Regions from separate parts of the Methylotuvimicrobium alcaliphilum 20Z genome, predicted to be linked through region 3. Evidence: predicted binding sites of a transcription regulator. Region 3 holds the regulator's gene; each other region holds the start of a gene.
What was found. The regulator HrcA, encoded in region 3, represses chaperone genes, less so after heat shock. The targets are predictions, from matches to a motif close to TNTTAGCACTCNNNNNNNNNGAGTGCTAANA.
Positions count from the first base shown of each region.

Region 1: a site for HrcA is predicted at 3,279-3,309, ahead of groES (co-chaperone GroES). Genes of this name have one in related genera too.
Region 2: a site for HrcA is predicted at 7,786-7,816, ahead of rpoH (RNA polymerase sigma factor RpoH). Genes of this name have one in related genera too.

Region 1 is NC_016112.1:1,440,756-1,450,994, reverse strand. It holds gene MEALZ_RS06340 (host attachment protein) at 132-545, shown strand; gene MEALZ_RS06335 (Rho-binding antiterminator) at 624-878, opposite strand; gene groL (chaperonin GroEL) at 1,240-2,898, opposite strand; gene groES (co-chaperone GroES) at 2,956-3,243, opposite strand; gene MEALZ_RS06320 (HesA/MoeB/ThiF family protein) at 3,381-4,136, shown strand; gene MEALZ_RS06315 (c-type cytochrome) at 4,727-5,374, opposite strand; gene MEALZ_RS06310 (b(o/a)3-type cytochrome-c oxidase subunit 1) at 5,377-6,996, opposite strand; gene MEALZ_RS06305 (cupredoxin domain-containing protein) at 6,989-7,522, opposite strand; gene MEALZ_RS22965 (hypothetical protein) at 7,533-7,685, opposite strand; gene MEALZ_RS06295 (HAD family hydrolase) at 7,779-8,477, opposite strand; gene MEALZ_RS06290 (hypothetical protein) at 8,764-9,693, opposite strand; gene MEALZ_RS06285 (diguanylate cyclase) at 9,766-10,239, opposite strand, start outside.
Region 2 is NC_016112.1:1,497,630-1,507,868, forward strand. It holds gene MEALZ_RS06525 (PstS family phosphate ABC transporter substrate-binding protein) at 208-1,200, shown strand; gene MEALZ_RS06530 (ABC transporter permease subunit) at 1,572-3,842, shown strand; gene pstA (phosphate ABC transporter permease PstA) at 3,839-5,491, shown strand; gene pstB (phosphate ABC transporter ATP-binding protein PstB) at 5,623-6,432, shown strand; gene phoU (phosphate signaling complex protein PhoU) at 6,871-7,590, shown strand; gene rpoH (RNA polymerase sigma factor RpoH) at 7,845-8,711, shown strand; gene MEALZ_RS06560 (DNA-3-methyladenine glycosylase I) at 9,156-9,728, opposite strand; gene MEALZ_RS06565 (WYL domain-containing protein) at 9,774-10,239, opposite strand, start outside.
Region 3 is NC_016112.1:2,144,695-2,154,933, forward strand. It holds gene MEALZ_RS09175 (MarR family winged helix-turn-helix transcriptional regulator) at 1-35, shown strand, start outside; gene MEALZ_RS09180 (DUF3422 family protein) at 383-1,711, shown strand; gene MEALZ_RS09185 (carbon-nitrogen hydrolase) at 2,062-2,949, opposite strand; gene MEALZ_RS09190 (agmatine deiminase family protein) at 3,251-4,276, opposite strand; gene recN (DNA repair protein RecN) at 4,294-5,985, opposite strand; gene MEALZ_RS09200 (NAD(+) kinase) at 5,995-6,876, opposite strand; gene hrcA (heat-inducible transcriptional repressor HrcA) at 7,409-8,452, shown strand; gene grpE (nucleotide exchange factor GrpE) at 8,524-9,171, shown strand; gene dnaK (molecular chaperone DnaK) at 9,242-10,239, shown strand, end outside.

The sequences.
Region 1 (10,239 bases), 700 kb from region 3:
ATGGCAAGCGCTGCACCTTTCCTTTAGACAAACCCTAGGCAAAGAGCTACACTCAACATGACAAAGGAATGTCAGCATAATTGCAAGGATGCGACAAACCGTTCCGACATATTGGTTAAGGAGTACAGATTATGTATAGTAAATGGGTCGTGGTAGCAGACAGTAGTAGAGCGCGTTTTTTTTTCTATGAAGGAAAAAAAGAACCGTTGCGCGAACTTGAGGATCTAGTCCATGCCGAAGGAAAACTCAAGACACAAGATGTCGTTTCCGACCAACAAGGCGGGCGAGGCAACGGGGCACACTCGTTTGAACCGGTTACCGATGTCAAGCAACAAGAAGCCATCCGCTTTGCCCAACAAATAGGCGATAAATTGGAACAGGGCCGTGTTAAGAACAAATACAACGATCTCGTTTTAATTGCCGCTCCGGCTTTCCTCGGTACACTGCGCCAAACCCTGAACGACCAAATCATGAAACTAGTCGGCAAATCAATCGACAAAAACCTTGTCGCTCAAGACGAGTCCAATATCCGAAGCTATCTCTAACCGGATAATAATTTAAGCTCATCATACCTGGCCCCGATTTAAATCTAAAACCGGGGCCTACAGCGACTCAAAAAACAATTATTTGAATCGAATATTTTGAAATTTCGCCCCCGGGGTCCGCGTTTCCATTTCAACGATTTCAGACAATTCAACTTTTTGCCTTTCCCCATTATCAATAACCAAAAATTCACGCTTATCCTGCTCAGTCAAGATATCGGTCGCTTTTCCCTCAACTATTCGATGTTCCGTCAGCATTAATTTGACGCGATAGCCGTACATGCAGGCTATTTCGATGTAGTCGTGAAACTCGCAGGCGATCGGTTGATTCTTCATATGATCACTCTTTGTATTTATCTTCAAAAGATCAGTTGAGCGCTGGCGAAAGTGTTGCTGTAGACCGTTCATCCTAAAAAGGAGTTAATTCAATAACTTGTTATTCGTTTTTTAGAACTATCGTTCACCCAAGAGGTTAGCGGGAATATTTAAGTAATCTCTTGTAAAACTTAATGAACTTCATCTGCTTCATGGTTAAACTGCCGAATTTAGGTTCATGCTTCGACCGACTTGCTCAACACGAACGGTCTACAACACAATTCAACTTCTCTTTTTAGATTTATGCAACAAACAAAAAAGCCCCGGTCGAGATAAATCGGCCGGGGCTTTACTTACGTCAAGCGATGAGCTCGAACGGCGATTACATCATGCCGCCCATTCCGCCCATACCACCCATTCCGCCCATGCCACCCATATCCGGCATGCCAGCGCCTTTATCGTCGCTCGGTGCGTCGGCAATCATCACTTCCGTGGTGATCATCAGACTCGCGACAGATGCAGCGTTTTGTAATGCGAAACGAGTGACTTTTGCAGGATCCAAAATACCCATTTCAATCATGTCGCCGTATTCGCCGGTTGCTGCATTGTAACCGAAGTTACCAGTGCCTTTTGCAACTTCGTTCAACACGACTGAAGACTCTTCGCCCGCGTTTTTAACGATTTGACGCAGAGGCTCTTCCATCGCGCGGCGCAGAATGTTGATACCGACATCTTGATCGTGGTTCACACCTTTCAGGCCTTCGAGCGATTTCAATGCGCGAACCAGAGCGGTTCCGCCGCCGGCAACGACACCTTCTTCAACCGCAGCACGAGTAGAGTGCAACGCATCTTCGACGCGGGCTTTTTTCTCTTTCATTTCAACTTCAGTTGCCGCGCCGACTTTGATCACCGCAACACCGCCGGCTAATTTAGCCAAACGCTCTTGCAATTTTTCTTTATCATAGTCGGAAGATGCATCGTCGGCTTGCTTGCGGATTTGTGAAACACGCGCTTTGATGCTTTCATCTGTACCAGCACCGTCAATGATTGTGGTGTTATCTTTAGTGACTTGAACTTTTTTCGCTGTGCCCAAAAGATCCAATTCAGCTTTTTCCAAAGATAAACCGACTTCTTCCGCAATCACGGTGCCGCCAGTCAGAATCGCGATATCTTCAAGCATCGCTTTACGACGATCGCCGAAGCCAGGCGCTTTAACCGCAGCGACCTTAACGATGCCGCGCAAATTATTGACAACCAGAGTCGCCAGCGCTTCGCCTTCGACGTCTTCGGCAATGATCAACAACGGACGACCTGATTTTGCAACGCCTTCCAGTACCGGCAACAAATCACGAATGTTGGAGATTTTTTTGTCGTACAGCAGAATGAACGGATTTTCCAATTCGGCGCTCATGCTGTCTTGATTGTTGATGAAGTATGGAGACAGATAACCGCGATCGAATTGCATGCCTTCGACGACATCCAACTGATTGTCCAGACCTGAACCTTCTTCGACGGTAATGACGCCTTCTTTGCCGACTTTTTCCATCGCTTTGGCAATGATTTGACCCACCGACTCATCGGAGTTAGCGGAGATCGTGCCGACTTGCGCAATCGCTTTGCTGTCTGTGCAAGGTGTCGCCGTTGCTTCGATGGATTTAACCGCTGTAGTCACAGCCAAGTCGATACCGCGCTTCAAGTCCATAGGGTTCATTCCGGCTGCAACTGCTTTCAATCCTTCGTTAACGATGGATTGAGCCAAAACTGTCGCAGTCGTAGTACCGTCACCTGCCACATCGGATGTATGAGACGCAACTTCTTTGACCATTTGCGCGCCCATGTTTTCGAATTTGTCTTGCAACTCGATTTCTTTCGCGACTGAGACACCGTCTTTAGTGATGGTCGGTGCACCGAAACTTTTATCCAAAACTGCGTTACGGCCTTTAGGACCCAAAGTGACTTTTACCGCATTCGCTAAAATATTGACACCTGCAACCATCAGGGTACGTGCGTCACTACCGAATTTAACTTCTTTTGCTGCCATGTTTATTCCTAGATTCTGTGGTTAATGTTAAATACTTAATCAGTTAAAAAGAGACTTTTAGCCCAGAACAGCCATGATGTCTTCTTCGCGCATCACAACGACTTCTTCACCGTCGATTTTGACTTCGCTACCTGAATATTTACCAAATAACACTTTATCGCCGACTTTAACTTCTAACGCGCGAACTTGACCGTTGTCGAGCGCTTTACCGGTTCCTACCGCTAGAACTTCACCTTGACTCGGTTTTTCGGCGGCAGAACCAGGCAGTACGATACCGCCGGCGGTTTTGGTTTCTTCTTCAACACGTTTGATAATCACTCTGTCGTGTAAAGGGCGTATTTTCATCAATATCTCCTAATCGATATAAAAATAAAGTAAATTATTAGCACTCGCTAGTAATGAGTGCTAATAATAATCAGCTTTTGCAGTCTGTCAAGTTCTTTGGCATCATTCGCACCTAAATTGATATTCATCCTCAAAATATGAACGACGACCAACTATTACGCTACAGCCGGCAAATCATGCTGCCGCAAATCGATATCGAAGGCCAGCAACAATTGCTTGGCGCACACGTCTTGATCGTCGGTGCGGGCGGACTTGGTTCACCGGCGTCGATCTATCTCGCGGCAGCCGGCGTCGGACAAATCACTATTTACGATGACGACATAGTCGACCTTTCGAACCTACAGCGACAAATCGCTCACTACACCGACGATATTGGGACGGACAAAGTAATTTCAACCCAAAAGACCTTAAAAAAATTAAATCCGGATACTCAGGTACATATTTTTAAGCAACGCTTGAACGGAGCCTCACTCGATGAAACGGTTCAAAAAACCGATATCGTCCTCGATTGCAGCGATAACTTTTCGACGCGATTCGCGATTAACAGCGCCTGTGTCAAACACCAAACACCATTGGTATCCGGAGCTGCGATACGGTTTGAAGGCCAAGTGTCGGTTTTTACACCGGGATTATATGACAGCCCTTGTTACAACTGCTTGTACTCGGACACGGGAGAAGAGATGCAGAATTGCGCAACCAACGGCGTCATTGCGCCAATTACCGGCATTATTGGCTGCATTCAAGCGCTTGAGGCCATTAAGTTAATTACCGGCGCCGGCGAAACGCTGACCGGACGATTATTATTACTGGATGGTTTGACGATGGAATGGAACAGCATGAAGTTAAAAAAAAATCCGAACTGCCCTACCTGCGGAAAATTAAACCCATCGTAGATCAAAATTCGGCGCCGGGGTAACCGTCAAAGGCCCAGCACCTAAATTCCATAGGTCTTTGGCAATGATTCAAAATCATGGCTTATACCCATCGCACTTCAAATTTCGGCATTGACATATGGAGGCGCTGGGGTGTTCGGCAAAGGCTTTGACAGCAGGGATGCTGTCACAGAGCCTACAGGGAAGTATTTACGGCGTCCTTTGACGGACACCCCGGCACCGAAATTTGACCAGCAAAGGGGATATTTAGGTGCTGGATGAATTATCCAAGACAATAAAGCATGGCAATGGGCTATGGAATTTAGGTGTTGGGTGAATACATCCCTGTAGGCTCTATGCCAGCTTCCTTAAGCAATGCCGAAATTTGAAGTGCGAAAGGTATAATCCTATAAAAAGCATTTCACCATGAAGAATAGAAAGTTAACTCAATAACTTATTACACGTTTGTAGAGAATTTTCGCTCACCAAAAAGGTTAACGAGAATGCTTAGGTAATTTCTTGAAACCCTTCATGAACTTCATGGTTAAACTGCCGAATTTAGGATAATTAGCCAACGGGGTCTGAATACTTACCCCATGAAATAGCGGCATTTATTTTGCTTGGTAATATTGAGCTAGTTCCTTGATTTCCTCGGCAGTCAATTGCTTGCTGAGAATTCTCATACGGCCGAAAATATCGTTGCGCCGCTCGTCTTTTTGGTAGGCTTCAAGGGTCTGCACGAAATAGTCGGCTTGCTGGCCGGCTAACGCTGGAATATCCATTTTTTCTCCCTTACCTTCGGCCCCATGACACACCGCACAAGGCGGCAGAGTCCGTTTGCCGTCGCCCTTCTTGACTAAAAATTCGGCTTTAGCCAACGATTGGCGACTTCCCTGGGGTTTGGGAGTAGGTAACGTACTAAACCAGACGGCAAGATCGGCCATATCCTGATTGCTCAACCCGGTCACCATCGACCCCATCAGCTCATGCTTTCGATGACCGGTTTTATAATCCTGTAACTGTTTATAAGTATACGTCGCCAACTGTCCCGCCAAAGACGGATAATTCGGCACCTGACTCACGCCTTGCTCTCCATGACACCCCGTACAGGTCGCGGATAATTCCTTGCCTTTGGCGGCGTTGCCTTTTTTAACGAAGTTCAACTGCTCCGGCGTCCAGGCGACTTTTGACGCCGGCTCGGCCTGGGCGGCAGTCGAAACGAGAAGACCCGAAAGGGCCGCGACAACCATTTTATTCATGATCAAAATCCCCACGCGCTTGAGCCGAATGTTTTCATAAAAAAGAATTGTAGAATCGGTACACCGAAACTTAGCGCCATCAAACCGGCGATGACTTTATTCCATAGCGTAAAATCGTTCAGATATTCAGGCAGATCGATAACCGGATGAATCGGCTCGGCGTATTCGATTTCGCCTTCGAATACTTCTTGCGAACGGTGCGTCATCGCTAAATTGTAAACAAACAAACACGCGGAACCGAGCATCACCAAACCGCCGAAGATCATCGCCAGCTCATAAGGATCCCAGGCCAGCGTCAACAGCGAGTTATATTCGACACCGGAAATGCGCCGAGGCTGCCCCAACAAGCCGAGCACATGCCAAGGCGTGGTTAAAATCGTCATGCCGATAAACCAAGTCCATAATTGCACCAGCGCCATGTCTTTGGAAAAAAGCGGCTTACCGGCCATGATCGGCCAAAGATAATAAGCAATCGCAAAATACATGATCACGGTCGTACCGGCGAAGATCAAATGAAAATGTCCCGGCACCCAAGCCGTGTTATGAATCATTGCATTCATTGCATAACTGGCATTGACTAGGCCGCCGAAGCCGCCGAGAATCAGCATCAACAAAGACAGAATAACCGACAGCACCATCGGATTACGCCAGGGCAGCGAACCGATCCAACCGAACAACCCCTTGCCGCCGCGCAACCGGCCGGCGATTTCGAGCGATGCAATCACGGTAAAACCGGTAATGAAGGTCGGAAGCGAAACAACGAAAGTCCCGACGCCATGCAGCAATTTCCACCCCTTGGCTTGCTCGGGGTCCATATATAAATGATGAAAACCGATCGGCAACGCAAAGACGATCAAGACCACGAAGGCGGCACGGGCAATTTCATCGCTGAACAAATAACCGCCGGCCTGTTTCGGAACGAAGACATAAAAGGCGGTATATGCCGGTATCAACCAGAAATAAACGATCGGATGCAAGGTCCATGCAAACAAAGTGCGCGCGAGGCCCGGATCGAGCGTGTCCATCCAACCGAGTGCCATCGGAATCAATTGAAAGAGCACTTCCAGCGCGACACCGGCACTAGTCCAAAGCCACAATAGCGCATTGCCGGCGGTTGCAAACATCGCGAGCGGCACCGGCGCGCCGGGATTGGCCTTCTTCCATTCGCGCATCATCATGATCATGATGACGCACCACAACCAGGAACCGACAATCAATAATGTCGCACCGACATAAAACATCCAATGCCCGATAATCGGCGGATAAAACGTATATAAAACCGAGGCTTTACCGGTCAATAGCGGTATTGCCGCCAGCACGGTGCCGAACGACGATATTCCGAACCCGGCCCAGGCCCATTGAGGATTCCAAATCGGCTGTTTCAGACTAGTCGTCGCGACGACATAACCGAAACCCATGATGAAAAATGTCGTTAGCACGAAAGCCATCAATACGCCGTGCGTACTGACCGATGCAAAATACACCGACGGCGATTCGATTGCCGGAATGAAACCGCTCCGTTCCAAGACTTGATACTCGCCCATGAAACAGGCCAAAAGAAACGCGCCGAAGGCGACCCACAGATGGCAGAACGCCAGTTTTTTAGTGACCGCATCAATCATTGTCTTTTCCTCCTTTTGAAGGGGCTTTTCCCGGCGCGGCCCAATGTTCTTTTGCGACAACCGAAACATTGCTCCACATGTGGTCGTGCCCTATGCCGCAATATTCATTACATAGCAGCGGATATTCGCCGGGTTTCGGCAAGGTTGTCGTCACTTGCGCGACATAGCCCGGTACGATCATCGTGCTCATATTCGTCATCGGCATATGCACGCCATGAAGTACGTCCATGCTGACCCAGCGGAATGTCAAAGAAGTATCCGCAGGGACGGTAATGTGTTTCGGATAAAAACCGTAGCGCCCGGCAACCATTCGGATGGTTATATTGCCGCTTTCGTCGACTTGCACACCCAGGTTATCTTCGTCGAATTCCTCGCTCAGATGCAGACTCGCCGAGTCGATGGTCTCGACATGGCTCGGAGCATTAATGCCGTGAAATAATGCGTCGATCAAGATAATGCCGACAAAAAGACCGGCGATGCCGACCGCCGCATAGGCCCATTTTTTTTCAAGAGGATCTATATGCATAAACTCACCACTAATTGATCGCGCCGCGCGGCAAGAATACCCCGTAGTAAAGGAACAGCCATGCGACAACCATGCTTGCGCCGACAGCGATCATCAACGCCCAAGTGCCGACCGGCGAGCTGTTCAGGATTTTTTCACGTTCTTCTTCACTTAATGGTTTCATGGCTTCCTCTTAATTTATTTTTATTAATTTGGTATGAATCGTACGGATATTAGCGGCAAGTAAACGCGAAGGAAACGTTAGCGTCAAGCAGTTTTACAAGTCCCGCGCCGCCCATAAAGCCGCGACCTCGCCCAAATCGCGGCATTGTAGGTGTGATAATTCGCTGGTATAAAGGTCGGCCGGCAATACCGACGGAATATAGACGGTAAAAGCACCGGACGCAGACGCCGCCATCACACCGGCAGTGGAATCTTCCAATGCTAGACAACGAGAAATAGGGATCGACAAGCGTTCGGCCGCGTTCAAGAAAATATCGGGCGCCGGCTTGCCTAGCTCAACATGATCGCGAGCGACAATCGTCTCAAAAACATTGCCGAGACCGGCAAAATCGAGACACTCGAGTGCATTATTCAGGCGACTGTTAGTCGCAAGACCGTAGGGAATGCCGGAATCCTGCAATAACCAAAGCAACGTCAAAAAACCCTTTTTTATGTCGATGCCTTGTTTTTCGACGATGCGATACCAACACACACCGCTCAGACGGTTAAATTCCTGAAGATCGAAAGCATTCCCGCAAAATTCGAGCAAGCGCATTTCGACATCGCGATAATGAAGTCCCGACAAAGACAAACAAAAAGCACTCGGCAGCTGATATCCCATGTGCTCGGCAGCTTGACGCCACGCCATAAAATAAGTGCTCTCGGTATCCAACACCAAGCCATCCAGATCGAATATCGCCCCCTCGACAGCCCTCAAAGCCTGCCGAACGGCATCCGCCTCACCGTTCACCATTCACCTTTACTAAGGAATATGCACAAAATAACTTCTACAAGTAGTCGGCTTTACGCCATTGTGACAAATCGCGGGCTTGATTAATGGCAGCATTACCGCAAACGTACCTACACTCAAACAAAACGATGGGTTTCCGCTTCGCTACTACCCATCCTACGGCGCTTAACCAATGTGACTTCGATACCAAATTAGTGTTATCCAAGCTTATCGACTCCGAAATCGCGATCTGGGGATCGCTCCCACAAAGACCTCCACTCCCCCCCTTTCACCTTTCACCTTTCACCTTTCACCTTTCACCTTTCACCTTTATATACTCCCCTTTCGCCTCGCGGCTCGAACCGACGATAATACGCTTCAAACCGTTCTGTGACTCTTCCAACAAACCGCAAACCTCGATTTCTTCTCCGACTTGCGCTTGACCGGTATAAGTCGCGGTAAAAACCGCAATCTCATCGATATTAGGATCATTGCATTTAAGCAGCGCCGGATAATCGAAAGCCCGGCTATCGTCGGTCACAATGCAACGCAATAAGATTTCGCCGCATTTACGGTAAGTCTCGGTAGCGACCGACTCCGGATCGATGAAATTCAAATCGAATTTACGATCATTGACCAAAGCCTTATTGAATTTGCGCTGTTCATGCCAAACATAATCGTCGAAATCGATATGACAATCCCGGCGACGGAAACTCTCTTGCCAATGCCTCAGGTCGAGCTCATGCAGCAAGCCGGCTTGAATCAACTCACGGTTAATCGCTCTGGCCTGATGAAACAAATCCCGGTCATAAAAAACCAAATCGATATCGGATGACTTGCCTTGAGCGCCTATCAACAAAGAACCGGTTACACCCATTTGCTTAACATCCAGCCCGTGGCTCTGATACAGATTCGATAATCGAAGCAAATCTTGTTCGACCGGGTCGAGCCATGCCGCCGATAATAGCCCGCTCAAGCGTTGTCGTGGCTGATAATGCTTAATTACTCGCTCTTCAGGAACGGCATGAACACGGACATCCCGCATCGGGCAATAATACAGATATTCAGGATAATCTCGGCTCAATAAGTCGTCCGCTTGCCGAGTAGATTGCTTTTGCCAGCCGTCTGTGGTTCGCCGATAACGTAAAAAACACAACACCCTGCCCTGCTCGATACCGTGCTCCACTACGGCAAAAACCAGCCCTTCAGCAGTCTCAATGAAATCTTTCGCTAAATACATAATAATTACTAAATTCCGATAAAAACATTCGTTTAAATCGTTTTATTCGACACATCCTGGCCTACTAAATGCTCAAGCGCTCTCGAGCCGGTTTCGGCCTTTTTCCTTGGCCCGATAGAGCGCGTCGTCGGATGCTTTCATCAATTCATCGATGTTTTTAAACTGACCGTTGTAGGTTGCAAGACCCAAACTCAGCGAAACATAACTATCGGCTTTCGACCCTTCATGAGGAATTTGCCGAGCGGACACGGCCGACCTAATTTTTTCGGCTAAATCCCTGCCTACCTGCCAGTCCGTATTCGGCATGATCACAGCAAATTCCTCGCCGCCGTAACGGCAGGCCAAATCGGTCGCGCGCTGAGGCACCGAAGCGATCGCCTCGGCGACTTTTTTCAAGCAGTCATCGCCCGCCATATGCCCATACCGATCGTTATAAACTTTAAAATAATCGATATCGCACATCAACAACGAAAGCGGTTGCTTGTCTCGCCTGGCATGATTAAATTCTCTTAACAAGGTAGTATCGAAATTGCGTCGATTCGCGAT
Region 2 (10,239 bases), 650 kb from region 3:
ACCTCCCTATCGTTCACACGCTCCGGCGTGGGAATGAAGACGGAGACGCTCTAGCGTCTCGTACCGCTGGAGCGGTACTCAGGCGTTCCCACGCAGAGCGTGGGAACGATAATTGCCGGGGGACTTAATAGTTACTGTTATGCAACTGTTCCGCAATGGAATAATGGCGTTACCTTCTTGCACTACCTTCTTAGAGAGAGTCGATTCATGACGTTTTCATTTAATTTAAATAAATTAACTCAGGCATTGGGTTTTTCTCTGGCTTTTTTGATTGCCGGTCCCGCTGTAGCGGTGCAGACGGTCGATCCTGGTCTGTCCGACTATCAAAAAGTGAGCGGCGTATCCGGTAATCTCTCGAGCGAAGGGTCCGACACACTCGCCAATTTGATGACTTTGTGGGCCGAGGAGTTCAAGCGCATTTATCCGAGCGTTAATATTCAGGTACAGGCAGCAGGTTCCTCGACCGCGCCGCCGGCGTTGACCGAAGGCAAAGCCAATCTCGGGCCGATGAGCCGGAAAATGAAGGATAACGAACTGGATGCTTTCGAAAGTAAATACGGTTATAAACCGACTGCGATTCCAGTCGCAATAGACGCCCTAGCGGTATTCGTCAATAAGGATAATCCGATCCGTGGTTTGACTTTAGCTCAAATCGATGCGATTTTGTCGTCGACGCGTAAATGCGGTTATCCAAACGATATCGTAACTTGGGGGCAGGCTGGGCTTGACGGCGCTTGGAAAAACCAAAGCATGCAATTATACGGACGTAATTCAGTATCCGGTACCTACGGTTATTTCAAGGATGAGGCCTTGTGCAAAGGCGATTTTAAAAACAATGTCAACGAGCAACCCGGTTCGGCATCGGTCGTTCAATCGGTAACTAGTTCGCTCAATGGTATCGGTTATTCCGGTTTAGGCTATAAGACTTCCGGAGTCAAAACGGTTGCGCTGGCGTCGAGAGAAGGACAAGCCTATGTCGATGCGACGCCGGAAAACGCAATTGCCGGAACTTATCCGTTGGCGCGTTTCTTATATGTCTACGTTAACAAACATCCGAATAAACCTCTAGCGCCGCTCGAGCAGGAATTCATCAAAATGGTTTTATCCAAAACCGGTCAACAAGTCGTCATTAAAGACGGCTATATCCCGCTGCCAGCCAAGGTCGCCAATAAAGTTCTGGGTTCGATAGAAATGAGGTGAAAGGTGAAAGGTGAAAGGTGAAAGGTGAAAGGTGAAAGGTGAAAGGTGAAAGGTGAAAGGTGAAAGGTGAAAGGTGAAAGGTGAAAGGTGAAAGGTGAAAGGTGAAAGGTGAAAGGTGAAAGGTGAAAGGTGAAAGGTGAAAGGTGAAAGGTGAAAGGTGAAAGGTGAAAGGTGAAAGGTGAAAGGTGAAAGGTGAAAGGTGAAAGGTGAAATCGGCGCTTGACAAGCGAGTTAAATTCTGCATTGTTTTACCACTTACCACTTACCACTTACCACTTACCACTCACCGCTTACCGGCAAAGTTAAATCGAGCACACTATATCCGAAATTATTGACCATTTCTTAGCGGCATTGATCATTCAATCATCCATATGACAGAACCGAAATCCGGGGCTTCGGCCTCTCTGAATGCCATGACGGGCTTTTATCCGCGTTGGCGACTTATCAAGGACAGTGTGGCTCGTTACGGCGTTATCGTTGGCGGCTTGAGCATTATCGCCGCGATAATGTTGATTTTTTTCTATTTATTGTATGTTGTCTGGCCGCTGTTTATAGAGCCGAGCGCAGAATCTGTCTCGCGCTACCTTGTACCGGAGCGCGCGCTTGGCGACACCGCTATGTTGGCGGTCGAGGAACAAAATGAAGTTGGCGTGCGCTTCACCGAAAATGGCCGGATTATTTTCTTTGCCGCGCCGACCGGTCAAACGCTTTTGATTCACTCAATCGTTTTACCTGAAAGCGCTCGAATTAGCAGTTTCGCCGATGGCGGTCCTGAGAAAAATGTTGCCGTGTATGGCTTGTCGGACGGCCGCGCGATCGTGCTGAAACACAAGTACAATGTGTCATACCCGGAAAATCGGCGGGTCATAACGCCTGTTGTCGATTATCCGTTGGGACGAGAACCGCTGGTTTTGGATGAGTCAGGCCAAGCGCTTGAAAAGATTGCAATTCGTGTCGATGACGATCAGACCTCGCTGGTCGCTAAAACGTCGGATAAACGATTGATATTGACGAGCTTCGAAAAGAGACGTTCGTTGTTCGATGATGATGAAGATTTCGAACGGACCGACAGCATACTCGATGTACCGGCTCTCGATATTGCGTTTATCTTGATGGACAAGGATCAACGCAATTTATATCTCGCCGATAGCGAAGGTCGTTTGAGTTTTTTCGATATTGCCGATAAGTCGAAACCGGTGATTCGCCAGCATCTGAATGTAATCGAAGCCGGTCGTAAATTGACCTCGATGGTCTTTTTGAACGGCAGTATTTCGTTATTGATCGGCGATTCGGGCGGACTGGTTGCGCAATGGAGCGTGGTCAGGGACGCCCGAAATAATCCGGCGATGCAAAAAATACGATCGTTCAAGGTATCGGAACAGGCGATTGCCGGCATCAATGCCGAGCAGCGCCGCAAAGGTTTTATCGCGGTCGATACCGCAGGCGTCGCCGGTATTTATAATACGACCGCAGAGCGGGAGTTGATTAAAACGCCGGTGTCGAATGGGATGCCGAAAACGGTTTCGATGTCGCCGCGAGCTAATGCGTTTATCGTCGAATCGGAGGCGGGCTTCATGGATTTTTGGTCGGTCGAAAACGATCATCCAGAGGTTTCCGTCAAATCGTTATGGCAAAAAGTCTGGTATGAAAGCTACCCGAAGCCCGACTATATTTGGCAGTCTTCCTCGGCGAGCAATGATTTCGAACCGAAATACAGTTTGACGCCGTTGGTGTTCGGCACCTTGAAAGCCGCTTTTTACGCGATGCTCATTGCGGTACCGCTGGCTTTGATGGGGGCGGTTTATACCGCTTATTTCATGGCCCCGCGCATGCGCACGTTGGTGAAACCCGGTATCGAGATTATGGAAGCGTTGCCGACCGTTATTTTGGGCTTTCTCGCAGGTCTTTGGCTCGCTCCGTTCGTCGAAGAGCATTTGGCCGGCATTTTCACGCTTTTGCTGACGATGCCGCCGGCGGTGCTGGTTTTCGCTTATCTATGGCAGTTATTACCGGGTTGGGTAAAGCATAAAATTCCGGATGGTTGGGATGCCGCCTTGTTAATCCCCATAATACTGTTGAGCGGCTGGTTTGCGTTTTCAATCAGCGTGCCTTTGGAATCATGGCTGTTCGGCGGCAGCCTGCGCCATTGGCTCGATGCCGAATGGGGTATCGGCTACGACCAACGAAATGCCTTGGTGGTGGGGTTGGCGATGGGCTTTGCGATCATTCCGACGATATTTTCGATCGCCGAGGATGCGATTTTTTCGGTTCCGAGACATTTAACGGTCGGTTCTCTCGCCTTGGGCGCGACGCCTTGGCAAACGATGACGCGCGTTGTGTTGTTGACGGCCAGTCCCGGGATTTTTTCGGCGATCATGATCGGACTCGGCCGGGCGGTCGGCGAAACGATGATCGTATTAATGGCGACCGGTAATACACCGGTGATGGATTTGAGTATATTCCAGGGTATGCGCACCTTATCGGCCAATATTGCGGTCGAGATGCCCGAGTCCGAAGTCGATAGCACACATTACCGAGTACTGTTTTTGGCTGCCTTGGTGTTATTTTTGTTTACCTTTGTCGTCAATACCTTGGCCGAGTTGATTCGCCAGCGCTTACGTGAAAAATACAGTTCCTTATGATCAAACAATGGTTTAAAAGCGGTTCCCCGTGGATTTGGCTCAATGCCGCGGCAGTCAGCACTTGTCTGATTTTGGTGGTCGGTCTATTGGCGTTGATCGTGTTTCGTGGAGCCTTGCATTTTTGGCCGTCGAATGTCGCCGAGTTTATCTATATGGAAGACGGACGCAAGCAAACCGTCATCGGAGAGGTCGTTGATACAAGCTCTACAACGGCATTGATGGCACGCGCTTCAGGTCATGCGATGGCAGACGATGCCGATCTGCTGGTGCAACACCTGATAAAAATCGGCAACCGAGATTTGACCGGCATGGATTTTCGCTGGATTCTGGACCGTAATATTCAGAGCCGACAGTATCCGGACGATATTCTCGTGATCGAGCGGCGTGAATGGGGCAATTTTTACGGTTACCCGGTCGCACTCAAGCAAGAAGGGCAAGTGATCGCCGAAGGCCCGCAAGTATTTCCAGTCGTGTCGGAGCGATTACGTGATGCCTTGTCGGTTTATAAACAAATTCAACGGCTTGAAAAGAAGGAAATCGGCGCAGTGAATTACGGTTTGGAGCGACTGAGGCTTAAACAAAGACGCTTGGAATTGAACGAGCAATGGGATGAAGCAGCAAAACAATTGCTTGCCGCCGAACGCGGCGAGTACGAGCGGCAATACCGGGAATATCAGACCGAGTTGCAAGCGTTGTACAAGACGATCAACCGCAATTCCTTGGTGGTGAAGGCATCCGATGGGCGAGAAGTCGATATGCCTTTGGCTAAGTTGGTCAGAATTTATCGCCCGAATACGATGAGTGTTTGGGCTAAGACCGGGCATTATTTCGAAAAAATCGCCGAATTTTTGCTGGACGACCCGCGCGAGGCGAATACTGAAGGCGGCATATTTCCGGCAATCTTCGGTACCGTGATGATGGTCATCATTATGTCGGTGATCGTGACGCCGCTCGGCGTGATCGCGGCGATTTATATGCGAGAATATGCGAAGCAAGGCTTTACGACACGCTTGATTCGCATTGCGGTCAATAATCTGGCCGGCGTCCCGTCGATCGTCTACGGCGTGTTCGGCTTGGGTTTTTTTGTGTACATTCTAGGCGGTAATATAGACCAGCTGTTTTTTCCGGAAGCCGCTCCTGCACCGGTTTTCGGAACGCCGGGCTTATTGTGGGCGTCGATTACGCTGGCCTTATTGACATTGCCGGTCGTGATCGTGTCGACCGAGGAAGGCTTGTCGCGTATTCCGAAATCGATCCGCGAAGGCAGTTTGGCCTTGGGGGCGACGAAGGCCGAAACGTTGTGGCGAACCGTGTTGCCGATGGCGAGCCCGGCGATGATGACCGGTTTGATCTTGGCGGTCGCCAGGGCCGCCGGCGAAGTTGCGCCGCTGATGTTGGTCGGCGTCGTTAAATTAGCGCCATCGTTGCCGCTGGACGGCAATTTTCCATTTTTGCATTTGGATAGAAAATTTATGCATTTGGGTTTTCATATTTACGACGTCGGTTTTCAAAGTCCGAATGTCGAAGCGGCGAGGCCCTTGGTTTATGCCACATCCTTATTATTGGTCGTCGTGATCGTCGGATTGAATTTATCGGCGGTCGCGATCAGAAATCATCTGCGCGAAAAATACCGGGCTTTGGAAGGTTAACCTAGCTTTAACAAATGTAGTCATTTAGTGTTTGTCTGTTTTCTATTATTTATTTTAATTACAATGGTTTACGATTATAAAATATTAAGGCTGGGTTAAGCGCTATGACCAATCAACCCTTACGGAAACACATGCTCGATTTGGATGCGTTGACTCAAGATAAGAAGTCGAAAGGTATAGATCAAGAAGAAGTGTGCATCAAGGTGAAAAATCTGAATCTATTCTACGGCGATCAACAAGCTTTATATGGCATCGATATGCATATTCCTCGGCAAAAGGTGACTGCCTATATTGGTCCAAGCGGTTGCGGGAAATCCACATTGCTGCGCTGTATCAACCGCATGAACGACCTGGTCGATAATGTCAGAATCGAGGGCAAGATTTTGCTCGATGATGAAGATATTTATGCGAGATCGGTTAATGTCGCGGCGTTGCGTAGACGGGTCGGAATGGTGTTTCAAAAGCCCAATCCGTTTCCGAAGTCGATCTATGAAAACGTCGCTTACGGTTTGCGGATACAAGGTATCAATGATCGCAGAACACTCGAAGAGACCGTTGAGGAGGCTTTGCGCGGCGCGGCGCTTTGGGATGAGGTCAAAGATAGACTGCATGACAATGCTTTAAGTATGTCGGGCGGTCAGCAGCAAAGGCTCGTGATTGCTAGGGCAATTGCGATCGAGCCCGAGGTCTTGTTGCTGGACGAGCCGGCATCGGCTCTGGATCCTATTTCAACTCTGAAAATCGAAGAGTTGATCAACGAATTGAAAGAGAAATACACGATTGTGATTGTCACGCACAACATGCAACAAGCGGCACGCGTATCCGATTACACGGCGTTCATGTACATGGGCAAATTGATCGAATTCGACAATACTAGCCATTTGTTCACTAATCCGTTGAAAAAACAAACCGAGGATTACATCACCGGTCGTTACGGCTAACGGAATGTTAATTTCGCGCGGAGGCCGCAAAGAAAAAGGTTATAAAATGAGAGTTTTCATCGTTCCCCGGCTCTGCGTTAATCGCGACGAAGGCGTCGCTTCCACAAACAATTGGTTGGATGCTCCATTGTGGGAGCGACCCCTAGATCGCGATATCGAAGCCGGGAACGTCAAACAACCATCAACGGTATCGAGGTCGCATCGGCTAAGGAACGAGCCAATTTCGCGCAGAGGCGCCGGGAAAGAAAGGTTTAAATAGTTCCCACGCTGCATAGAAACTTTGGTGGGAGAGGGATGCTATATCGTCCTTGAACCTCAAAGCAGTTCAGGCTGTAATTACTTGGCTTTCCCCGCGCCTCTGCGGGAGTATTTCTGTTCTCAGTCGGAATCGCTATTTTAGGCTTACTTATTAACTGCGCTTGCATGCTAGGATAAACCATGGATATCAATAAAATCGGACATCATATTTCGAGTCATTACAACGTAGAGCTCGAGGATATCCGTAACAGCGTTTTGAAGATGGGCGGTATTGTCGAAAGGCAAATCGAATTGGCGGCATTGTCGTTTACCAGCAACGACATGGAAATGGCCGAGCAAGTGATTCAGCAAGACGACTACGTCAACCGGCTCGAAAAGCAAATCGATCAGGCCTGTACCGAAATTTTAGCAAAGCGCCAGCCGGCCGCGTTCGATCTACGCTTGTTGTTGTCGGTGATTCGAACGATTAACGATTTGGAACGGATCGGCGATGAGGCGACTAAAATCGCGGAAATGGCGATTCATTTGAGCGATACCGAAGGCAAAACCCGGAATGAAGAATATTACGAAATTCAGCATCTGGCCGAATTGGTCATGAAAATGCTGCGTAGCGCCTTAGATTCCTTTGCACGTTTGAATGTCGAAAGCGCAGTATCGGTTACCGCCCAGGATGCCATGGTCGATCGCGAATACGGAAGTATTATTCGGCAAATGGTGGCGCGGATGATGGAAGACCCGCGTAATGTCAGGCGAACGCTTGATGTGTTGTGGACGGCGCGGGCGCTCGAAAGAATCGGCGATCATGCCTGTAATATCTGCGAACATGTAATATACATGGTTAAAGGAGAGGATGTCAGGCACATGAGCCACGAAGAACTGGAAAGAAAAATTCAAGGTTGATATGCCATTAACGCAAGGTAAAAAGGGAAGTCGGTTACGTTATTTATCGCCTACGATAAGACTAAAAAAGTAACCTGACCCCTTTTTTACCCCTTTTTTACCTTTTTCATATCGCGAAATCCCCAGTGAATCAGAGTCGTTCCAAGCCCTATCGATAATGAATGGATTCACAAAATAATGCGGAACTTATAAAAATTTTAGCACTCATAACGCGAGAGTGCTAAAATCGGGCAAACTTAAAAAAAGGGGAAATCATGAGTAACGCATTAGCCTTTGCCTTACCAACTAATCTTTCCGTAGGAACATTCGACACTTATTTGAATGCGGTCGCGCAAACGCCGACCTTGTCTCACGAACAAGAGCGCAAGCTGGCGCTTCGCTATCGCGATGAAGGCGATTTGGAAGCAGCGAAGGAGCTAGTTATGTCGAATCTTCGTTTTGTCGTTCATGTCGCGCGTGGATACAGCGGTTACGGACTACCGTTGCCCGACATCATTCAAGAAGGCAACGTCGGCCTAATGAAAGCCGTCAAACGCTTCGATCCCGATGTCGGGGTTCGCTTAGTGACCTTTGCCGTGCATTGGATCAGAGCGGAAATACATGAATACGTCATCAAAAACTGGCGTATCGTCAAAATCGCTACAACCAAAGCTCAGCGTAAACTGTTTTTTAATTTACGCAAATCGAAAAACAACCTAGGCTGGTTGTCGCACGACGAGGCGAAAGCTGTCGCCAACGATTTAGGCGTTGATCTCAAAACCGTTTATGAAATGGAAAAACGTATGGACAGTTCGGATATGGCTTTCGACATGCCGCATGACGAGCCGTCCGAAGAAAGCACTTACGCCTTTCCGGTCAGTTACTTAGAACAACATAACTCGGACCCAGCGGATCTGCTGGAAAACGAGCAATGGCAAGGTTATGAAGAAAACATGCTAAGCGAAGCAATGGCGGAGCTCGACGAGCGTAGTCTCGATATTCTCAATAGCCGCTGGCTAAGCGAAGAAAAAGCGACATTGCATGATTTGGCCGCACGCTACAACGTTTCAGCCGAGCGCATCCGGCAGTTGGAAAAAAACGCCATGAACAAGCTGAAAGCCGCATTCGTGCTGGAAGCATAATACGTCGAACACTTCACGCGGGGCGGGTTATTCAACCCGCCCTAAACGTTTTCCGGTTTCCATAAGCCTCCGTGAGAATCCATATTTTGGCAGGACGGGGTTTTATAACCCCGTCCCGCAGGAATATACCTGACGTGCAAAAAGAAGCGCCCGATTGCTAGAAGATTGCCACGTTGTGTGAAAGGCTATTGGGGGTTTAGTGTTAGCGGCTTCGATAGCCGCGACGAAGGCGTCGCTTACACAACAATTGTAATCCCTTGTAGGAGCGATCCCCTGATCGCGATTTCGAAGCCACGAGAGTTAGGTGGCAATAAAGGGTATCGAGGCCACATTAGCTAAAAGACAGCAAGACAGAGTATCTACCGCTTAAGTATTACGACGAGTGGTCTTCCGTGGGAATCCATAAGAGTAGGAAATAATCACCTTCTCGTAACCGGAAGTCTATCAATCCGAAATCCGCGCAATCTCCCCATAACGGAAACAATCGACGGTATGATCGTTAACCATGCCGACGGCCTGCATGAACGCATAGCAAATCGTCGAGCCGACGAATTTAAAACCGCGTATTTTCAATTCCTTACTGAGCCGATCCGATAAAGGCGTATTCGCCGGCAACTCGGCGTGCGTCCGCCACGCGTGCTGGATTGGCCGGCCGTCGACAAAATCCCATAGAAACGCATCGAAACTCCCGGCTTCTTCTTTGACGTTCAAAAAAGCGCGTGCATTGGTCACAGCGGCATTCACTTTGAGCCGGTTGCGTATGATGCCTGGATTCTCCAGCAACTCCGAAATCTTTGCCTCATCATAGCCGGCCACCGATACCGGATCGAAATTGTCGAACGCCGCCCTGAAATGGTCGCGTTTTTTTAAAATCGTAGACCAACTCAAGCCCGCCTGGGCGCCCTCCAAAACCAAAAACTCGAACAACAGACGGTCGTCATGCACCGGCACGCCCCATTCGCGGTCGTGATAGTCCTCTTCAAGCGGGCTGGACAAAGCCCATCGGCATTTGTTCATGTTAATTGAAAGATATGCTTAGATTTCAATGAAGGATATCGTGCGTTAAAAAAAGATAAAGTCCTTGATCTCATCGCGATTCAAAAGCACGATTTGCTGCTCCATCGCTTCCCGATGCAGATCGTCCTTGCCGATTCGCATACTCAAAAGAAAATACGACAACAAGGCAGCCCGAATTTGAGTAACGCATTTACCGTCGACCATCCCGAAATCGCGCTCGATCACGCTTTTTTGCGCATCGTTTAGTCCCGGATGCGGACCGATTTCGACAGTCAACCACTTGTTCCACAAAGTGTCTGTGAAAGAGGGCTCGTCAGCCTTACCCAAAATAGAGACGCGATGAATACGTGCCAGAACGAAATCGCGGTAGTCGTTGTGAGTTACGCTGAAAGACCGAACGTGCCAACGTAAACCGTCGAACACCAAAGTATGAGGATTGATTTGCAAAGTCTTAGGCTCAGGACTGGACAACGATTGATATGAAATCTCCAGCTCGAATTTAAATCGCACC
Region 3 (10,239 bases):
CGAGGAATGAGGAAAAGGGCGCAGGTGACGATTGAAAGGATTTTAACCTAGAAAAAGAATTTCACCATAAAGAATAAGAAGTTAATTCAATAACTTGTTATGCGTTTGTATGGTACTTTCTTTTACCCAAGAGGTTAGCGGAAATATTTAGGTAATCTCTTGAAATGCTTCATTAACTTCATGTGCTTCATGGTTAAGTTGCCGAAATTAGGTTTACGGTTGTTTATCTCGGTAGCTTAGGAAAGCGAAACATAACTGCCTCATTTGATTTTTTCGGTTTGATGACCTTTAAGTAACAATCGCTATAAACTTTTCATCATTATCAACAATCGCTAAACTATGCCGTTTTTCAAGAGCGCCCCGGCTCTTAATGTTTCGATAAATGACAACCGACAATAATGTGACGACTCTATTTCCCCTGCCGCAAAACCACCCGCAACGTTTCGTGTTGCACAACGAAGTCCATGCCCGTGCATCGTTGAATCTCGAATTGCCGATCAGGGCCAGTCATCTGGCCTTGCTGTTGACGAGCGACGAAAAACAGCGCGAACGCGATCATCTGAGCAAGCTCTGCGAGCGTTACGGCAAGCCCTGTCCCGAAAAAGACGCTAGCCATTTGAGCGAAACCTTCGATACGTTCGAGATCCGGTGGGAGCAGCATAGCGAATTCAGCACCTACACGTTTTATGTAGCGAATACGCCGGCCGATCCGTTTTCCGATCCTGCGTTGAAAAAAGTGCCGGTCGATTGGCTTTCCGAATTGCCGGGTCAATTGATGGTTGCCGCGCATGCCGCAATCCAACCGGCGGCTGTCGTCAAGAACGGCGACGGTCTCGATATGGCTGCGATTTCCGCCTGTTTCGCGAACAATCCGGTCGTCGGTTCCAGCGTGACTGGCGGGGACGCCCAAGTATTTACTGATTTCAGGGTACATGTAGACGGCTTCAGCCGTTTTCTGATCGTCGACCATAATTTGCGCTCGGCGCAGGCGGGGCGATTGCTGCATCGTCTGTTCGAAATCGAAGTCTACCGAGTGATGGCATTGCTGGCATTTCCTATTGCGAAAAAGCTCGCTCCGGAACTGAGACGGGCTAACCAAAAGCTTTACACAATCACGAATGCGATGGCGCAATCGGACAACAGCAAAGACGCAGGGCTGTTGGACGAATTGACGACGTTGGCTGCCGAAATCGAAAACCATATTTCGACGCATCTGTTTCGCTTCACGGCCGCAAGCGCTTACTATCAGCTCGTCGGTCAACGCCTAGAAGATTTACGCGAAGTCCGGATTCAAGGCATACAGACGCTCGGTGAATTCATTCGGAGGCGCATGGAACCGGCGATGAGCACTTGCTATTCGACCTCCAAACGCTTCACGTCCCTGTCCGAAAGAGTCGGCAATGCGAGCCAATTACTGCGAACCCGCGTCGATATCGTGATCGAACGGCAAAATCAAGGTTTACTGAGCTCAATGGCGCGGAGGGCGAAGATGCAGTTCAAGATGCAGCAGACCGTCGAAGGCATTTCGATCGTCGCGATCACCTATTACGCGACCGGACTGATCGGCTCGATCTCCAAGGCGCTACGTGCGGCCGGCTGGCCGGTCAATCCGGAGTTGGCGGTAGGCGCGGCGATTCCGTTCGTGATGATCGCGGTCGCGTTGGGCCTGAAACGGATTCACAAGATGATCGAAAAAACGAGCGAGGAATGAAGTCAGGTAGGCAGGGTTGGCGATAACCATGCCTTTCGCACTTCAAATTTCGTCGATATGACCTGATTAGCAAGATGCTTCAGCTTGCCGAAGTGAACTGTCCGAGCAGTGGCCAGTCGCAGCCACTTCTGCGGGACGGGTTATTTAACCCGTCCCCAACGTTTCGGTTTACCCTAAACAATTCGGCTGACTTCGGCCAAAGTCAAAACGTTTAGGACGGGGTTGCAAACCCCGTCCTGCTAGGGAATTGCTGATCTTTGGGCTTTAGCTGAAGAAACTTGCTAATCAGGTCTTTTGATGGTCACCCCCGGTGCCGAATTTTGATCAGCGATGGATATAACAAGGGTCAATTAATCGATAAATCGTTTAATTAAATTGCCGTACTCGTCAATTCTTCTGTCGCGTAGATAAGGCCAAATTTGTCTGACGCGCTCGCTACGCGCGCGGTCCAATTCCTTAGTCAAGATGATTTGTTCGCTGGTTCCGGCTTGCGCGAGAAATTCGCCTTGCGGACCGGTGATGAAGCTGTTGCCCCAGAATTCGATGCCGGTCGAGGCGTCATCGGGCGATGCTTCGAATCCGATGCGGTTACACGAAACGACCGGTAGTCCGTTAGCGATCGCGTGCGCGCGTTGAATCGTGATCCATGCGTCGAGTTGGCGCTGCTTTTCGTCGTTAGTATCGGCAGGATCCCAACCGATCGCGGTCGGATAAATCAAAATATCGGCGCCTGCCAAGGCCATTAAACGGGCGCCTTCCGGATACCACTGATCCCAGCAAACCATCACGCCCAATTTACCGATCGAGGTCTCTATCGGTTTAAAACCGATGTCGCCGGGTGTGAAGTAATATTTTTCATAATAACCGGGATCGTCGGGAATATGCATCTTTCGGTATTTGCCGGCGATGCTGCCGTCTGTGTCGAATACGACGGCAGTATTGTGATAAAGGCCCGGCGCGCGCTTTTCGAATATTGTCGATACGATGACGATCTCTTGATCCTTGGCGGCTTGAGACAGTATTTCGGTACTCGGTCCTGGAATCGGTTCGGCCGTGGCGAAGCAGTTAAAATCTTCATTCTGGCAAAAATACGGGCCTAAATGTAGTTCCGGCAAAACGGCCAAGTTGGCTCCGGATTGTTTGGCCTCTTTGATTAAATCGATCGATAGATTTAGATTGCCGGCTTTGTCGGCGTTACAAGGTTGTTGAATCGCGCTGACGATGATGTTCGAGCTCATGATTATGATGTATGACTGCGGTTCGGAAAAATCTCTCGCTTCCAAGCCCTAGCTTGGGAGTGTATATAGTCCAAGCTCTGCTTGGTGTGTATACAAGCAAAGCTTGACGGGACGATGAAGTTCGATTTCATGATTGTGAGATATGACGGCTGTTCGAAAAAGTTCGGTATTATATCGCCAATTGCCGGGCGCAGTTATACCCTTTGCGGGATAAAATTCATGGCGCCTTATCAGGCGAGTTACCGAACCCTCAGCAAAGCCCGTAGTTCTTCGACGTTATTTATCAAGAAATCCTTATTCCTTAATCTGTCGAGATAGTTGCCGGAAACTGCATCGTCATGCAATGCAGGCTGCCGTATTGATGCACGATCGGCCGGCAGGGCGTGGCAATGATTTCGTGTTGAGGGAAACATTCGGCTAGTTTATCGACGGCGGTTTGATCCATTGGATCGTCGTAAACTGGAACCATGACAGCATCATTAATGATCAGAAAGTTCGAGTAATTGGCGGGTAAACGCTTGCCGTCTGCGTCGAAAATCGGTTTCGGCAAATCCAGCGCAACCAACTTGTACGGTTCGCCGCTAATCATTTTCATGGCCTTAAGCTGTGCCTCCATGTTTTTTAGGCTTTGGTAATGCTTCTCGGACGGATCGTTGCTGCTGGTATAGGCGATTGTGTCGGAACTGCAGAAGCGGGCGAGCGTGTCGATATGGGCATCGGTGTCATCGCCGTCGAGATTTTCCTGATCGATCCACAATACGCGTTCGGCGCCGAAATGCTTTTGTAATTGCGCCTCGATTTGATCCCTGTTCAATTCCGGATTCCGGTTCGGATTGAGCAGGCATTGTTTGGTCGTCAATATCGTGCCTTCGCCGTCGCTTTCGACGCTGCCGCCTTCGAGTACCATGTCGATGTCGAGATGCGGGTTGCTTGCGAACGGGGCGTGTTTCAGTAGATTCCGATTCAAGGCATTGTCGGCCGCATGTTCGTATTTGCCGCCCCAGCCGTTGAAACGGAAATTTAGCAATAGCGGCTTGCCGTCTTTTTCGACGGTCAGAAATGCCGTATCTCTAACCCAGATGTCGTTGTAATCGGCATGTATGAAACGGATACCGGATTTTTCGACTGGTAACAGCGTTTCGATATGTCGTTGCTGAACAGCGCTCTTGCACAAGATGATCAACGATTCATAACGGCAGATCGTTTCGGCGATGAAGCGATAGCTTTGTTCGACGTCGTTGAGATTCCCCCCGAAATCGCCGGATTGATCAGGCCATGCAATCAGTACGGCGGATTGTTTTTCCCATTCTGCTGGAAAACGGATCATTTTTTGTTTTTCCTATGTTATAAAGTCGACGAAGTGTCGGAGATCGATTGAAAAAGCATTTCTCGGGCATGGGCCAAGGTGTTTTCGGTAATGTTAACGCCGCCGAGCATGCGAGCGATTTCTTCGACGCGTTCTTCGGGGGCTAGCGGCCTGACATTGGATGTCGTGATATCGCTCCGGTTATTTTTGGAGACATACAAATGATGATGGGCTTGCGATGCGACTTGAGGTAGATGTGTAACGCACATGACTTGCCGATTGAGACTCAAAGCGCGCAATTTTTGTCCGACGATTTCGGCAATGCCGCCGCCGATCCCGGAGTCGACTTCGTCGAAGATCATCGTCGGCGTGGTTTTGTCATGGCTGGTTGTAACCTGAATAGCAAGGCTGATTCGTGATAGTTCTCCGCCGGATGCAACTTTTGATAAAGGCTTGGCCGGAAGGCCAGGATTGGCGCTAACCAGAAATTCCACTTTATCTTGGCCATCGGCGCGTGGGTGTGTAGCACCTAGCGGTGAAACTTGTACGATGAAATCGCCTTGCGGCATGCCAAGCTCCTTGATCATCGCCGAAATCCGTTCTTGCAATAGCTGGCCGCCTTGTTGGCGTTTTCGAGTTAATTGAGCGGCTAATTCATGGTATGCAGCAAGTAGCCTCTCGGTTTTTTCGGTTAATTCTTCGATGCGCTCGCCACTGTGGGTCAGATTGTTCAATTCCTGCTCGAGACCGAAGGCCAGTTCCGGCAATTCCTCGGGTTGTACATGGTGTTTACGGCAGAGGCTTTGAATGATGCCGATTTGGTTTTCCAGCGACTCCAAGCGCAAGGGGTCTGCTTCCAGGCTATCCAAATAGCGGCGTAATTGGTGCGCGGCTTCCTCGATCTGAATTTGCGCTTCGTTTAAAATGCCGTTGATAGATTCGATATCCGGCGCAAAACGCGTTAAATCGTTCAAGGCATGAGTCGATTGTAGCAGCAACCGGTTGAGCGATTGTTCGTCGTTTTCGTAGAGCAAATCAAGCTGCCGATGCCCGGTCGCTAGGATTTCTTCGAGGTGGGCTAGTTTGCTGTGTTCTTCTGTTAGTTCGGCATAATTGAAATTGTTCAAGTCGAGTTGCTGCAATTCGTCGAGCTGGTAGCGCAGTAATTCTTCGCGCTCGGTTCTGTCCGCGCTGGCTTTTTTCAGAGCTTGTAGTTCCTTGTGGGTTTGTTGCCATTGGTGGAAGTGGGTATCGACTTGGTCTAGTAGGGCTTGATTGCCGGCAAAAACGTCTAGTAATCGGCGCTGTTCATCGCTATGGAGTAAAGTCAAATGCGCATGTTGTCCGTGTATTTCAACTAGCTTTTCACTGAGTTCCTGTAAGGTTTGCAATGTAACCGGGCGATTGTTGATATAGGCTTTTGATCGGCCGTCATGGTTGATGACGCGCCTAATCAGGCAGTGTTGATCATCATCCAGCTCGTTTTCTTCAAGCCATTTTTTTGCCAGAGGGGCATCCGATAAATCGAATTCCAAATTGATTTCTGCACGCTTGCTATTTGGCCGGATATAGCCGGAATCGGCCCGATCGCCTAGTGCCAAGCCAAGTGCGGTCAATAAAATCGATTTGCCGGCGCCGGTTTCGCCTGTCAATACCGACATGCCGGTGTTTACATCCAGGTTTAATGTTTTGACGACAGCCAGGTCGTTAATGGAAAGATTTAGTAGCATGAGAATGAGTTAAGGATAACCGCCGCTCCAGTTGAGTTTTTTTCTGAGGATTTCAAAAAAATCGTGTCCTTCGGGATGGAGAATTCTAATCGGTTTCGGATCTTTTTTAATCAAAATTTTATCACTGATCAATACTTCGGGTATTTCAAGATGATCGCAGGTAACCAAGGCATTGATTTGTTTGGTTTGACAGAAACTAATTTCGATTTCGGCCGTATCGTCGATGACGATTGGGCGATTCGATAGCGTATGAGGATTAAGCGGTACCAAAACCAAGGCATTCAGAGACGGATGCAAAATCGGGCCGCCCGCCGACAATGAATAAGCGGTCGAACCGGTCGGGGTCGAGACGATCATGCCGTCGGATCGTTGCGAATTCAGATAGACCCCGTTAATGTGCGTGACGATTTCTATCATGCTCGGCGTGACCCAGCGATGCACGACGACTTCGTTTACGGCGGTTTGTTCGTTAAAGACTCGATGGTCGCGAATGATTTTGGTTCGCAATAGATAGCGCCTTTCTTCGCTATATTGGCCAGTTAAAATGTTATTGAGCTTGGGTAATAATTCATATGGCGAAATGTCGACAAGAAACCCGAGGCGCCCCAAATTGATCCCAACTAGTGGAATGTCGTATTGGGCGATTGCACGCGCGGCAGATAAAAACGTACCGTCGCCACCAGCGGCGATAATCAGGTCGCAGTGCTGTCCGATACTCTCGATGGCCGAGGTTTCAACGCCGGATTCCGTTATAAATTGAGCGCTCAAGCGGTCAACTATGACGGCATAATCGTGCTGTTTAAGGTAACGGTAAAGAATCGCTAAAGTTTCGGCAATTCCGGGGTCGCTGGCTTTACCGATAATGCCGATGGTTTTGAATGAGCTGTGCATTGTCGTTAATTTAAGAAAGGATTTGATCGAATTATACTCAATAAGTCAAGGGGTGAGGTTTAAAGGTGAAAGAAGAAAGGTCAAAGGTGCAAGTAGCAAGGGGAAAGGTGAAAGGTGAAAGGTGAAAGGGGGTAGTCGAAAAAAGCTATTTTTAGCTAATTACTGTGTTCCCGCGTTTTAAACTCAAAAATATTTTTGAAATTGTTGGTGTTCATAGATTTTTAAGCGCCAGGCGCAGGGTGCGCGATGCGCACCTTGCGGCGCTCAAACTATCTTGGAATTTGTTGATGATCATAGGCTATAAAGCGCTAGTTATTTTCTCAAAATCAATAAAGCAGTCATTCTATCTGATATGAAAATCGGTAAATTTCGACACCCTAGGTATTTGGTCTGTGAAGGGGGGATATTACGCGAGTTATGCTAAGTGGGTGTTTTTATTGTATTTGCTAGTATTGACAAGCAGAGGGTGAGCTGCTAATTTGCGCGGTTGGCACTCGATGGGGTAGAGTGCTAGTAAGCTAGAGGGTTTATTGTGAATAACAATCAGGTGTTGAACGAAAGATCGCTGCAATTATTGAAAGCATTGGTTGAACGTTATATCCAAGACGGACAACCGGTAGGTTCGCGCGCCTTATCTAAGGATACCGAATTAAAATTGAGTCCTGCAACGATTCGTAATGTCATGGCCGATCTGGAAGACATGGGATTAATTCGTTCTCCGCACACCAGTGCAGGCCGGGTGCCGACCGTGAGTGGCTATCGTTTGTTTATCGATTCGTTGCTCACGGTAAAGCCTCTGAACTCGGAAGAACTTAAACTGTTGCGCAAAAATTTAATTGCTAAAGATAACGTCAATGATGTCATCGGGGTGGCATCGAGAATATTATCGGACGTCACGCGCATGGCCGGTGTCGTGACATTGCCCAAGCGCGAACTGGTCAGTTTACGCCATATCGAATTTTTGCCGCTATCCAACACCCGCGTATTGGTCATTTTCGTGACTAACGAACAGGAGGTGCATAATAAAATCCTCCATACCTCAAAGCAATTCAGCCCCGCTCAATTACAGCAAGCCGCCAATTATTTAAATTCCGTTTATTCCGGATTAAGCCTAGCCGCAGTCAGAAAGGCCGTTCTGAAAGAGCTGAAAGACGCCCAAGAACAAATGAATCGGGAAATGTTGGACGCAGTACAAATGGCTAAGTTGGCGCTCGATCCCGGAAAGTCGGATGAAGATTATGTGTTAAGCGGTGAGACGAATTTAATGGGTTTTTCCGAATTATCGGACATGGAGAGGCTCAAAGAACTATTCGATGCTTTCAGTCAAAAGCGAGGTGTTATCCATTTGCTTGATCAATGCTTAAATGCCGAAGGCGTACAAATTTTTATCGGTGAGGAATCCGGTTATCATGCATTCGAACAATGCAGCCTGGTCACCGCGCCGTACTCGATTAACGAACAAGTGGTCGGTGTTTTAGGTGTAATAGGACCCACCCGAATGGCTTATGAAAGAGTGATTCCTTTTGTCGATGTAACGGCAAAATTATTAGGCGCGGCCTTGAATCCCAAAACATAAGCCCCACATTTCTTGAAATAGAGTTTTTCCGTGGATGCGGACCGTTTTTTTATTCAAACCGGAGTTTAATAATGAGTAACGAGCAGGAGTTGCCGGAAAAGGCAACGGACGAGCAAGCTGATGTCATTTCAGCGCAAAGCGCCAGCGCGCAGCTAGATAGCAATGTAGACGATAGCAGTCAGCCGCAGGCGGCTCAAAAGGTAAATGTCGAAGAGTTGTCGCAAAAGCTCGAGGAGGCCGAACAAAAGGCTACGGAAAATTGGGACAAAGTTCTGCGCATACAAGCGGAAATGGAAAACCTGAAAAGAAGAACCCAAAAGGATTTGGAAAACGCTCATAAATTTGCGTTGGAAAATTTTGCCAAAGAATTATTAACTGTCGTCGATAGTTTGGAGCTTGGTTTGCAAGCCGCTATCGGCGACAGCCCCGAAGTGCAAAAGTTTCGAGAAGGCAGCGAACTGACATTAAAACAATTCGAAGCCGTTTTTTCTAAGTTCAATATTGAAGTGGTTAATCCGCTTGGACAACCGTTTGATCCTGAGTTGCATCAGGCGATGGCTATGCAGCCATCTGCAGATGCCGAACCGAATTCGGTTATTAATGTATTTCAGAAAGGCTATGTCTTGAATGGGCGGTTGTTGCGTCCGGCAATGGTTGTTGTCGCCAAAGCCGAAGACAATCCTCCGCAAGAAACACCAAAAATCGATGAACAGGCTTGAACACATTAAAACAGCCCCCATATCGTAATCGACTAATTTTTTAAATACACTCTCAAGTCTGGAGCAATCAATGGCTAAAATAATCGGAATAGATTTAGGAACCACCAATTCTTGCGTGGCGGTGCTCGAAAACGGCACCGCACGCGTCATCGAAAATAGCGAAGGCGCCAGAACTACGCCTTCGGTCATCGCTTTCACCAAAGACGACGAGGTGCTCGTAGGGCAATCGGCTAAGCGTCAAGCGGTAACCAACCCCGAAAACACACTGTTCGCAATTAAGCGTTTGATAGGCCGTCGTTTCAAAGACGATGTCGTGCAAAAAGATATTAAAATGGTGCCTTATAAAATCGTACCGGCCGACAATGGCGACGCCTGGGTCGAATGTCACGGTAAAAGAATGGCGGCACCTGAAGTTTCGGCTCGGGTCTTGATGAAACTGAAAAAAGACGCCGAGGCTTATTTAGGTGAAGAAGTCAAAGAAGCGGTCATTACCGTACCGGCTTATTTTAACGATTCTCAGCGTCAGGCAACTAAAGACGCGGGCCGAATTGCGGGTCTCGATGTCAAACGCATTATCAATGAGCCGACCGCAGCTGCGTTGGCATTCGGGATGGACAAACCGAAAGGCGATATGAAAATTGCCGTGTACGACTTAGGCGGCGGTACATTCGATATTTCAATCATTGAAATCGCCGAGATCGAGGGCGAGCATCAGTTCGAAGTATTGTCGACCAATGGCGACACTTTCCTCGGCGGTGAAGACTTCGACCTGCGCATCATCGATTTTCTGGCCGACGAATTCAAACGCGACAACGGTATCGATTTGCACAGCGATCCATTAGCGCTGCAACGACTCAAAGAAGCAGCAGAAAAAGCCAAAATCGAATTGTCGTCTTCGCAACAAACCGATATCAATCTGCCTTATGTCACGGCCGATGCGACAGGACCGAAACATTTAAATGTCAAATTGACTCGGTCTAAATTGGAATCCTTGGTAGATGATCTGATTGATAAAACCAAAGCCCCATGCCTAATGGCGCTAAAAGACGCAGGCTTATCCGCGTCGGA